One region of the Exiguobacterium sp. s36 genome, then DNA from elsewhere that is predicted to be linked to it. Evidence: predicted binding sites of a transcription regulator. Region 1 holds the regulator's gene; each other region holds the start of a gene.
What was found. Region 1 encodes LexA, which represses DNA repair genes until DNA is damaged. Its sites were predicted from a motif close to CGAACATATGTTCG; they were not measured.
Positions count from the first base shown of each region.

Region 2: KNP95_RS15395 (YolD-like family protein) is a predicted target of LexA. The motif match lies at 1,781-1,794, and genes of this name have one in related genera.
Region 3: KNP95_RS15495 (YolD-like family protein) is a predicted target of LexA. The motif match lies at 1,340-1,353, and genes of this name have one in related genera.

Region 1 is NZ_JACSLW010000001.1:52,164-55,317, reverse strand. It holds gene KNP95_RS00265 (DNA alkylation repair protein) at 1-443, shown strand, start outside; gene KNP95_RS00260 (metal-binding protein) at 535-975, opposite strand; gene lexA (transcriptional repressor LexA) at 975-1,595, opposite strand; gene KNP95_RS00250 (hypothetical protein) at 1,801-2,037, shown strand; gene KNP95_RS00245 (YneB family resolvase-like protein) at 2,110-2,754, shown strand; gene KNP95_RS00240 (DUF896 domain-containing protein) at 2,815-3,048, shown strand.
Region 2 is NZ_JACSLW010000012.1:27,486-30,639, forward strand. It holds gene KNP95_RS15390 (ATP-dependent nuclease) at 1-1,260, shown strand, start outside; gene KNP95_RS15395 (YolD-like family protein) at 1,415-1,756, opposite strand; gene KNP95_RS15400 (DUF6568 family protein) at 2,053-2,403, opposite strand; gene KNP95_RS15405 (hypothetical protein) at 2,616-2,939, opposite strand.
Region 3 is NZ_JACSLW010000013.1:11,722-14,875, reverse strand. It holds gene KNP95_RS15505 (hypothetical protein) at 1-155, opposite strand, end outside; gene KNP95_RS15500 (JAB domain-containing protein) at 546-1,001, opposite strand; gene KNP95_RS15495 (YolD-like family protein) at 1,377-1,718, shown strand; gene KNP95_RS16125 (toll/interleukin-1 receptor domain-containing protein) at 1,895-2,602, opposite strand; partial or broken gene KNP95_RS15485 (hypothetical protein) at 2,869-2,994, opposite strand.

The DNA.
Region 1 (3,154 bases):
ATCCTCATACCGATTGGGTCATCAGACATGCGTGCCGAACATTGATCAAATCCGCACATCCTGACGCCTTAACGCTGTTCGGTTATACGCAAGAAACGGATTTGACCGTCAACGCATCGATTTCGATACATCCGAACATGCTCAGTATTGGGGAGGCGTGCGAGATTCAATACGATGTGTCGATTCGTCCAGGCGATGCTGCATATATTCGGGTCGAATACGCCATCGACTTTATAAAAGCGAATGGGAAAGCGAGTCGTAAGGCGTTTCTTTTTACGAATAAAACCGTCGCTGGGGGAGCAAAACTTGCAGCGAGCAGAGTCCACAACTGGTCAGACTTGACGACGCGTCGACATTATCCGGGTGCGCATCGAATCGTCCTGTTGGTAAATGGACGAGAAGTTGCCGAAACTCGACTCGTGTTGCATAAACGAGACGACTGATAAATGTTTTAGAGACAATCGACGGTTCGAAAAAGGGCAACCCAGTCTAATAGACGGGTTGCCCTTTTGGGTGTATGGCATAAGCATTTGCTTAAAACGCACGTTTGAAGAACGTCGATGCATAGTCGAGCGTCGTATGTAGCGTCGTCGCGAAGACGAGTCCGAAGAAACAGGCTGCCCCGTTCAGGTCGAGCCACGATTTGGCAGCTTCCTCATACGGCGTGAACGTGAGCACGAGCGTGAGCGGGAAACCGAGATAGATGACCCGAATCAGATCGCTCAAGAGCGGCAAATGCGAGAATAACGACCGATGGGGCATAAGCTTCACGTAAGGGAGCCAAAAGCCCCGAAGCGGTCCCCATCGATAATAGGCGTCCGACTTCAAGTCGAGGTCCGGGGAGAGCCAGAACGTCCCGATCAGGGCGCCGAATAGGAACACGGTCGGAACATCGATGTCAATAAAAGGCGTGGCAATCGCAAGAGCACCGATTGCCACGAGATTCGTACGGGTATGTGTCTTGCCACTCGCCATTAGTGAATCGTCCGGTATACACCGATGACCTTCCCTAAAATCGACACGTTATCGAAATACATCGCTTCGAGTTCGTCGTTCTCCGGCTGGAGACGCACTTTCGAAGCTTCTTTATAAATCCGCTTCACCGTCGCTTCGCCTTCATCCGTCATGGCAACGACAATCTCTCCATTGTCGGCCGTGTTCTGTTGGCGGACGAGGACACGGTCCCCATCCAAGATGCCGGCGTTAATCATCGAGTCTCCCGAGACCGAGAGCATATAGACGTTGTCGGAACCGACGACGTGGGCCGGGAGCGGGAAGTGTTCTTCCACGTTCTCGATTGCCGTAATCGGCGTACCAGCCGTGACTTTCCCGATGACCGGCACGTACATGACAGCATCGTGGTCTTCGACGACTGACATCTCTTCATCTAAAATCTCGATGGCACGTGGCTTCGTCTTGTCACGTCGAATCAATCCACGTTTCTCTAGACGGTCCAAGTGTCCGTGGACGGTCGAGCTCGATGCGAGTCCGACAGCCTCTCCGATTTCACGAACAGAAGGGGGATACCCTTTCGCCCGAACCTCGGCTTTTATAAAATCAAGAATCTGTTGTTGTCTTGCTGACATTTTTTTCAATGGATTTCACCTCGATTATGTCGAATATCCTGCGAACGCATCCTATTCTTTATGGGTTTAGTTTAACACAAGAACACATGAGCGCACAAACATTCGTTCGTTTTTTTCTACTTGACCGAACAGAAGTTCTTGTTTTATGATGAGAACAGATAAACGAACAGACGTTCTCGAGAACGTGTATTCTTATTCCCAGGAGGTAATCGTTATGAGAGACACAATCAATGGAATCATTTTAGTCGGCATGTTGGCACTTGGAATGTTCGCGTTTTATATGGTCGGGGAGATGCGCCACGACGTCGATGTCGTCGCGACCGAACCGGTGATCGAGCATAGCGTCGAAGAAGAAGTCGCTTTGACGGAGGCCGAGTCGCTCGAGGCACAGCTTATCGCTGAACGCGCTGAGAAAGAAGACGACAAGACGACGTGGTTCGCCGCTGAATAATCTTTTCTGATTGCGAACAGCCCCCGAACCTGTGTATCGTAGAGGGCGAATGGAAAGAAAGGAAGTGACGGGATGCGAGTCGTCATTTATTGTCGCGTGTCGACGAACAAGTCCACGCAAGAGACGTCACTCGGTCGCCAAGCAGACGAACTGACGCGGATGGCGAAACGTCTTGACGCCGAAATCATCGACGTGATCAGTGAGCAAGAGAGCGGATATGAAGTCAATCGGACGGGGTTGCTCGATTTGTTGGAGCACGTCTCGACGTCTAATCTCGATGCTGTGCTCGTCAGCGATGACAGCCGCCTCGGACGAGGGAACGCGAAAATCGCCATCTTGCATACGCTCATGAAACATAACGTCCGCTTGTTGACGATGCAATCGTCCGATGAATACGTCGTCTCGGATGCCGAGAAGATGGTGCTTGAAATCGTCAGCGTCGTCGAGGAGTATCAGCGTAAAATCCATAACGCGAAAATCTCACGCGGCATGCGTCGGGCGGTCGCGAACGGGTTCAACCCGCATCGCAATATCCAACATCACGATCAGGGCGGCCGGAGTCGAATCGAAGTGCCGATTGAAGAAATCGTCCAACTGCGCGAGCGCGGGTTAACGTTCGCTGAAATTGCCGCCACGCTCCGTGGTTTTGGCTACGAGGTGTCGAAGGCGACGGTGAACCGCCGCTATTTGGAGCACGTGTCAGTACCAGAAACTTGATTCCTGCTCGCTGATTTTGTACAGTAGAAGAACAAATTCAGTAGAGAGGGGGCGAGCCTGATGCTAGCACCTGAACAGTTGGAGCGAATCAATTTTCTCGCCAACAAAGCCAAGACAGATGGACTGTCACCACAAGAGATGGACGAGCAGCAAGCGCTGCGTCAACAATATTTGCAAGCGTTCCGCCAATCATTCAAATCACAGATGATGGGAATGAAGGTCGTCGATCCGGACGGGAACGACGTAACGCCTGAAAAATTGAAAGACGAGCAGAAACGACATCGCTCAGAGTGACCACGAATGCACATCCTATTTCATATAGGGTGTGCATGTTTGTTATACGCGAACGGGGATCAGGGGGACTTATTGGACTGATTTTGAACGAAAGGAAGTAAACGAT
Region 2 (3,154 bases), on a different contig from region 1:
GGAATCGATGAAAGCTTCACAAAAGAAGAATATGACACTGCAAAGGCATTATTTGAATTAGCAAATATTGAAATTGATGAATTATATAATGCGAGTAGCTTTGAGTCCTTTATTTCTGAGTTAGAAGCTACATCTAACGAAATAACAGACGAATTTTTAAAATATTGGACTACGAATCAAAACCTAGAGATAAAGTTTGAAATAGAATCAATCACTAACCTCCACCCTAATAATCCTAATACTGTATTGAGTCAAGATAAGATACTCAATATCAGAATAAGAAACACCAAACATCGGGTTTCATTACCTCTCAAAAACAGAAGTAAAGGCTTTATTTGGTTCTTCTCCTTTTTAGTATGGTTTAGCAGAATAGATAACGCAAAAGACGATAAATTTATTTTGTTACTTGATGAACCAGGACTTAATCTACATGCATCTGCGCAAAGAGATTTATTAAATTTTATTGATGAAGAACTTTCTGAAAACTATCAAGTAATTTATACCACCCATTCTCCCTTTATGATTGACTCTGAAAAACTTCATGAAGTTCGGACTGTTTATGATTCTTTGGATGCGAAAATTGGAAGTAAAATTTCTGATGCCATTCAAGAAAAAGATTCAGAGACTCTTTTCCCGCTCCAAGCGGCTTTAGGATACGATATTGCACAAAATTTATACATTTCCAAAAACAATTTATTAGTAGAAGGGCCGGCTGATCTTATTTATATCACTGTAATGTCGAGTCTTCTAGAATCCAGCGGAAGAACATCACTTACCGAAGGTGTCACGATTATTCCGGTAGGTGGCTTAGATAAAGTTTCTACCTTCATCTCTCTTTTAAGAGGAAGTAAATTGAACACGGTTTGTCTATTAGATTCATTTACTGATCAAAAAGGAAAGCGGAAGGTAGAGGATCTGATTTCGAAAAAAATTATTAAAGCCAAGAATATTAGGTTTTTCGATGAATTTATCGATAGGGATAATAAATATGCAGATATAGAAGATTTATTTGAAAAAGTAGAATATCTTACGCTATTCAATGAAGCATTTGAAGAACTCGAAAACATTTCTGTTGAACAATTAGACACTGAAGAACCACAAGTATTGAAACAAATTAATAAAGTAATAGGAAAATCACATTTCAATCACTATAGACCTGCAAGTAAATTGGCTCAAAAAGGAGTAGACAGCAGTTTCTTTGAAGAACGAACGCTCACTCGATTTGAAAATATGTTCAAGGAAATTAATAAACTGTTCTAACTGATTAATTCAACTAAACTCCAGACATGAATTACTTTTTGTTTACAATTTCCTAGCCACTGTTATGAAATAAGTGGCTATTTTTTATTCTTTTATAAAAGTCGAGGAGCGATACTTCGTTTCGCGACGCAGACTTCGAACAACCGCCAGGGCGTTAGTCCATCGATTGTTCCACGTGAATGATGGCCTCGAACGGTACATGGATGATCCCGTCCCGCTGATTGGCCAGTTCGACGGTCCGCTCCAAATAGTTCGTTCGGTGCACGAACCCCTTGAACCGTTTCATCTCCCGCTCCTCGACATATTTCACCTCGACCATGTCTCCACTGAAGAGCGCGTCATTCAACACATTCTCATAGACCGATAGGACCTGTTCGTCGATATCGGGCATCTCAATCTTTTGGATTTCCTTATAATACTTTGTCAGTAGTGCCTTGTGCTCGGGCATGAGGAATGGAATCCATTTCAGCTCGCCCCGATCGCGATACATCGTCATAAAAAAATCATCCTCTTATTAAAACGAACATTTGTTCTTATTTTATACCCATTTTCTCTTTTTTGAACAGCCTTTTTCGTGATTGGTGTAGCTTTAAAATAAAGTTTGATCAAAAGTTCCCGCAAAAGCTCATTTTTCGGGCAAATAAAAAGAATCCGTTTTGAAAAAAAGATTGATCAAAATGGATTCTTTTCTTGTGGGTTAGTATACACTTTTTAAAATAAAGTTTGATCACTTTCTACCCTTGACGTTCCACAATAGCGCCCGATTGCAGAAGACCACTGTTTGCAATTGAATTATTTATTCATATAAGCTTTGATTTCTTCTTCTGACATGGATGAATCGCATTTCACGTTTATTGTGTCACCATTAGTAAAAACGAAACCAGGAACCGTTGGAATGTCGTATTCATTACGGAAGGCCGTAATACCTTCCATATCAGATTTTTCCACACTATTTACATAATAGATAGTAGTATCAGTTTCCTCAGCAACTTTTTTTAGTTTTTCAACGAATATTTGGCAAAAAGGACAAACAGCCTTTCCAATATAGATTAAGGCTTCGGATTCCCCTTTTACCAATGCCTGTGCTTTTTCGGAATCGATTTTATCAAAACTAGCTACATTTTCTTCATAAGTAGTCATCATCGCTCAATCTCCTTTTTCTAATGTTATTATTATACAATAAAGTGTAAATACTCAAATAAATTACGCTTACGTGCTTGAATGTTCAATCCTATCAAAAATTGATGTGAAACACAAAAATTGATCTCAATCAAAATATATTCCTACGATTTGATAAATTCTTCCGTATGTCACAAGAGTTTACTCTACAATCTCGCGCACGTTAGCCTAATGTTTTAAAGTTCTTTATATTTATTTTGTACCTGAACAAGAACGTATCTTTTAATCCACATTTGTGTAGCAACAGTTAATTGTTCATCCTCTTTCTCAAAGAACAGACCTGAGCCTTCTTTCGCTTCAAATTCCCAGCCGTTTGAACCAATCATTTGTTTAAGATTTTCATCGGCTATCGAAATACCGTCATTCTCGCTTCTTATGATATACCAAGTGGAATCATCGTCTGTTACGATCTCTATTATCTCTTCATCGGAATTTCTTAGTTTTTCAATTGCTACTTTTGCAGTTAGATTTTCTATCGGTAGAGGTTGATTTAGACCCACACCCTAAATAATGAATATACAAAAGCACTTACTCTGAAATAGAGTAAGTGCCTTTGCATATCTTTTCAATCTGCAGAATTCTTTAAAATATGTGAGATTGAAGCGAAACTTGAGTTTAAAAGGACTCTTGACGACAATAGTTTTTATAAACTAACAATTTTACGATTAATGAAGAACCGCTAGTTTATAAAAACAGAAAGCACATGTAACTAGTT
Region 3 (3,154 bases), on a different contig from region 1:
TGGGTCAAGCGCTCTCCTTCCTTAACATCACAAAGCAGATCCATGCTCACAAGTTTTAAGTCGTCAAAATCTTCTTGGAGCCGGTCAGGAAGGCGTCGAAGCAATACCTCCGTCATCTCGTCCATCGTCTGTTGATCTAGTTGGTAACTGTCCATCTGAATCTTCCTCTCCTGTTGATAGCCTCATGATACCTCGCATCCAAGCAGACAACATCTCGCCTAATTTCACGTAAGCCCTGGTGTTGTTTCAAACAAGCCCTAGGGCTTGTTTAGAAAACATGCTCATTTTCAATAAACAAACCGTGTTTTCACTTCTGTCATTTCATCAAATAGTCTTCTTACGAGACAGACCAAAACAACGTCCAATCTTCACACACGAACCATCTCGTTTTCGTCATGCGAAAACGACCCTTTTCCGGATCCCGCTCTATGGATCCAGGCGAGAGCAACGCGAGTCGCCCATCCAGTCAAAGAAAAACGTACGTTTTTCTTCCTTGCCCTTACCGGACGGACCGGGACCGGTCCCCCGGCCCCACTCCATTCCGTTCAACCCATGTACCCTCGCTGTTTCATGCTGACATACGACTCGTCCGCACCGAGGATAAGATGGTCGAGCACCGGGATGCCGATGAGGTCCCCTGCTTCATGTAACCGTTCGGAGACGAGGATGTCCTCCCGGCTCGGTGTCGGGTCCCCGCTCGGATGCTGATGGCAGACGATGAGGCACGAGGCGTTGTTCAAGATGGCGCATTTGAAGACTTCCCGTGGGTGGACGACACTCGAGTTGACGCTCCCGACATGCGCCCGGTGGACGCCGATGACCCGATTCTTCGTGTTGAGCATGATGACGAGGAACACTTCACGGTCGTCGTCCCCGATGAACGATGACCCAATTTGCCGGGCACTGTCCGGAGAATGGATGATGGCATGCTCGAGGGCGACCATCTCCTCGCGAACCTCTTGTTTGATACGGATGACCTCGATGATAGCGGATAGTTCCATGTTGGTTTGTCCCCTTTCAGATAGAAAAGCTGTCCTCAGAACGAACACCGTTGTGCGTCCTGTTGACGGATTCGTTGCGAGCGTCGGGAGACGGTGCAAGGGCGACCGCAGGGAGAGCCTCAAAAAAATGCGTAGAGCGCACGCAGAACCAGGCTTCCGTAGCCAACGAGCGAAAAGCCTCGCTTTGAGCCTAAAGCGAAGGAAGACGGGCCGGAGGGCGCGTCATTTTTTTGACGTCCCTTACACCGACGACCAGCGAGCTAGAGTACGGAAACAGGACGCACGGATCACCAATCACGAAAAAGGCTGTTCAAACGAGACAAATCGGGTATAAAATAAGAACAAACGTTCGTTTTATTGAGAGGGGTAATTTTTATGACGATGTATCGCGACCGAGGTGAGCTGAAATGGATCCCATTCCTCATGCCCGAGCACAAGGCGCTGCTGACGAAGTACTACAAGGAAATCCAAAAGATTGAGATGCCCGATGTCGATGAACAGGTCCTATCGGTCTATGAGAATGTGTTGAATGACGCGATCTTCAGCGGGGATATGGTGGAGGTGAGATATGTGGAGGAGCGGGAGATGAAAAGATTCAAGGGGTTCGTGCACCGGACGAACTATTTGGAGCGGACCGTCGAGCTGGCCAATCAGCGGGATGGAATCATTCATGTACCGTTCGAGGCAATCATTCACGTGGAACAATCAATGGACTAACGCCCTAGCGGTTGTTCGAAGTCTGCGTCACGAAACGAAGTTTCGCTCCTCGACTTTTCAAAAAAGGAAGAGTAATTATACTCTTCCTCCATCCCGTCTCGATTTTTATTTATTTGAAGAGGGATAAAACTTTTTAGATCACAATCACTAAAAGAAGAATCAGGCGAAAACTAGACTTAAATTTTTACAAGCTCTGCAAGTTTAGTTGCAACGTCCTCTATTGAATCCTCTTCAGTACTTAACCCACTTCTAGATCCAAGTAGCGGGCTGACTTCCCGTAATTCCTCGTATGTCGTGTTGTGTACGACCGGAATCAGGCGTTCGCCTGCAAGAAGAACTGAGAGCTCTTTATCAGCAATACCTTCTGTTTTAAGACGCTTTAAAAGCGCGGGTGTCACTAAAACGAGTCCAATTCGTGAAGTTGCCAGTCCCTTGTCTATCGCTCGAAGTAGCGGTGCACCAAGAACAACATCCTTTTCACTGAACCAGACCGAAACGCCCTGTGATTCAAGCAAATCATGTAACTCTTTAGCAGCCTCTTGTCGATCGTCCCAAGCATGACATAGAAAAACATCCCGAAGATCAAGTTCGGGCTTTGCCGCTAACTCTTCGACACTCTTTCGAATCGGAGTGAGTGCACGAACTTCTTGTGTTGTATAAATCACTGATGAACTTCCACTCGACCATCGTGGTTTTGTCGTATTAATGGAACTCCTATTCCCTCTTCCTCCCCCATTACTACTAGAAGGCGGACTGTAAGCAAAAGGTGAATACGATGCGTGTCCACTATAACCACTTCTATAGCTTCTTCCTCCACACGCAGGACAATTTGCTTGAGCTTCTGCTGAATGATGCCCTCTTACTGGCGCCGTACATCTTGCCATGAAATCTCCTCCCAATCTATAAATTCAATTATTAGGTATTTTTTAAATTAAAGTACCTAATTTGTATATTATATTACATTTCAAACTTCAATTTTTGTTACTTTCCTTAAATTGAATTGAAAAATCTTATCCTGCTTAGAAATTTTTAGCCATTCTTTCAGCTTTAGTTGGGGTCTTACCAACAAAACGCGGAAAACATACGATAAGAGAATTTTGGGAGGAAAAAAGCCGATTTTCCCTACCTAAGGAATCATCGGCCTTTAGTATTATTGAATAAGAGGGCGTAGTGAATATAAACTTGCTACTTTCTTCATATCAAATGTGTATTCGCCAAGAAAATTAATATGTTCCCATCCCAATGGAGAAATATGTTTTAGCAGGTCTTCTCGTAAACTTATATTTGTACACAGCTGCCCTATCTTTTTCAATCCCTAGTCGTACGAGGGAACATCCGCAAGCAGGACAGATTAATGTTTGCATATTTTTCCCTCCTAGAATGATGAATTTTTTTATTCAATACCTCCATGATTTATGGATTTTAACTGTATTTTT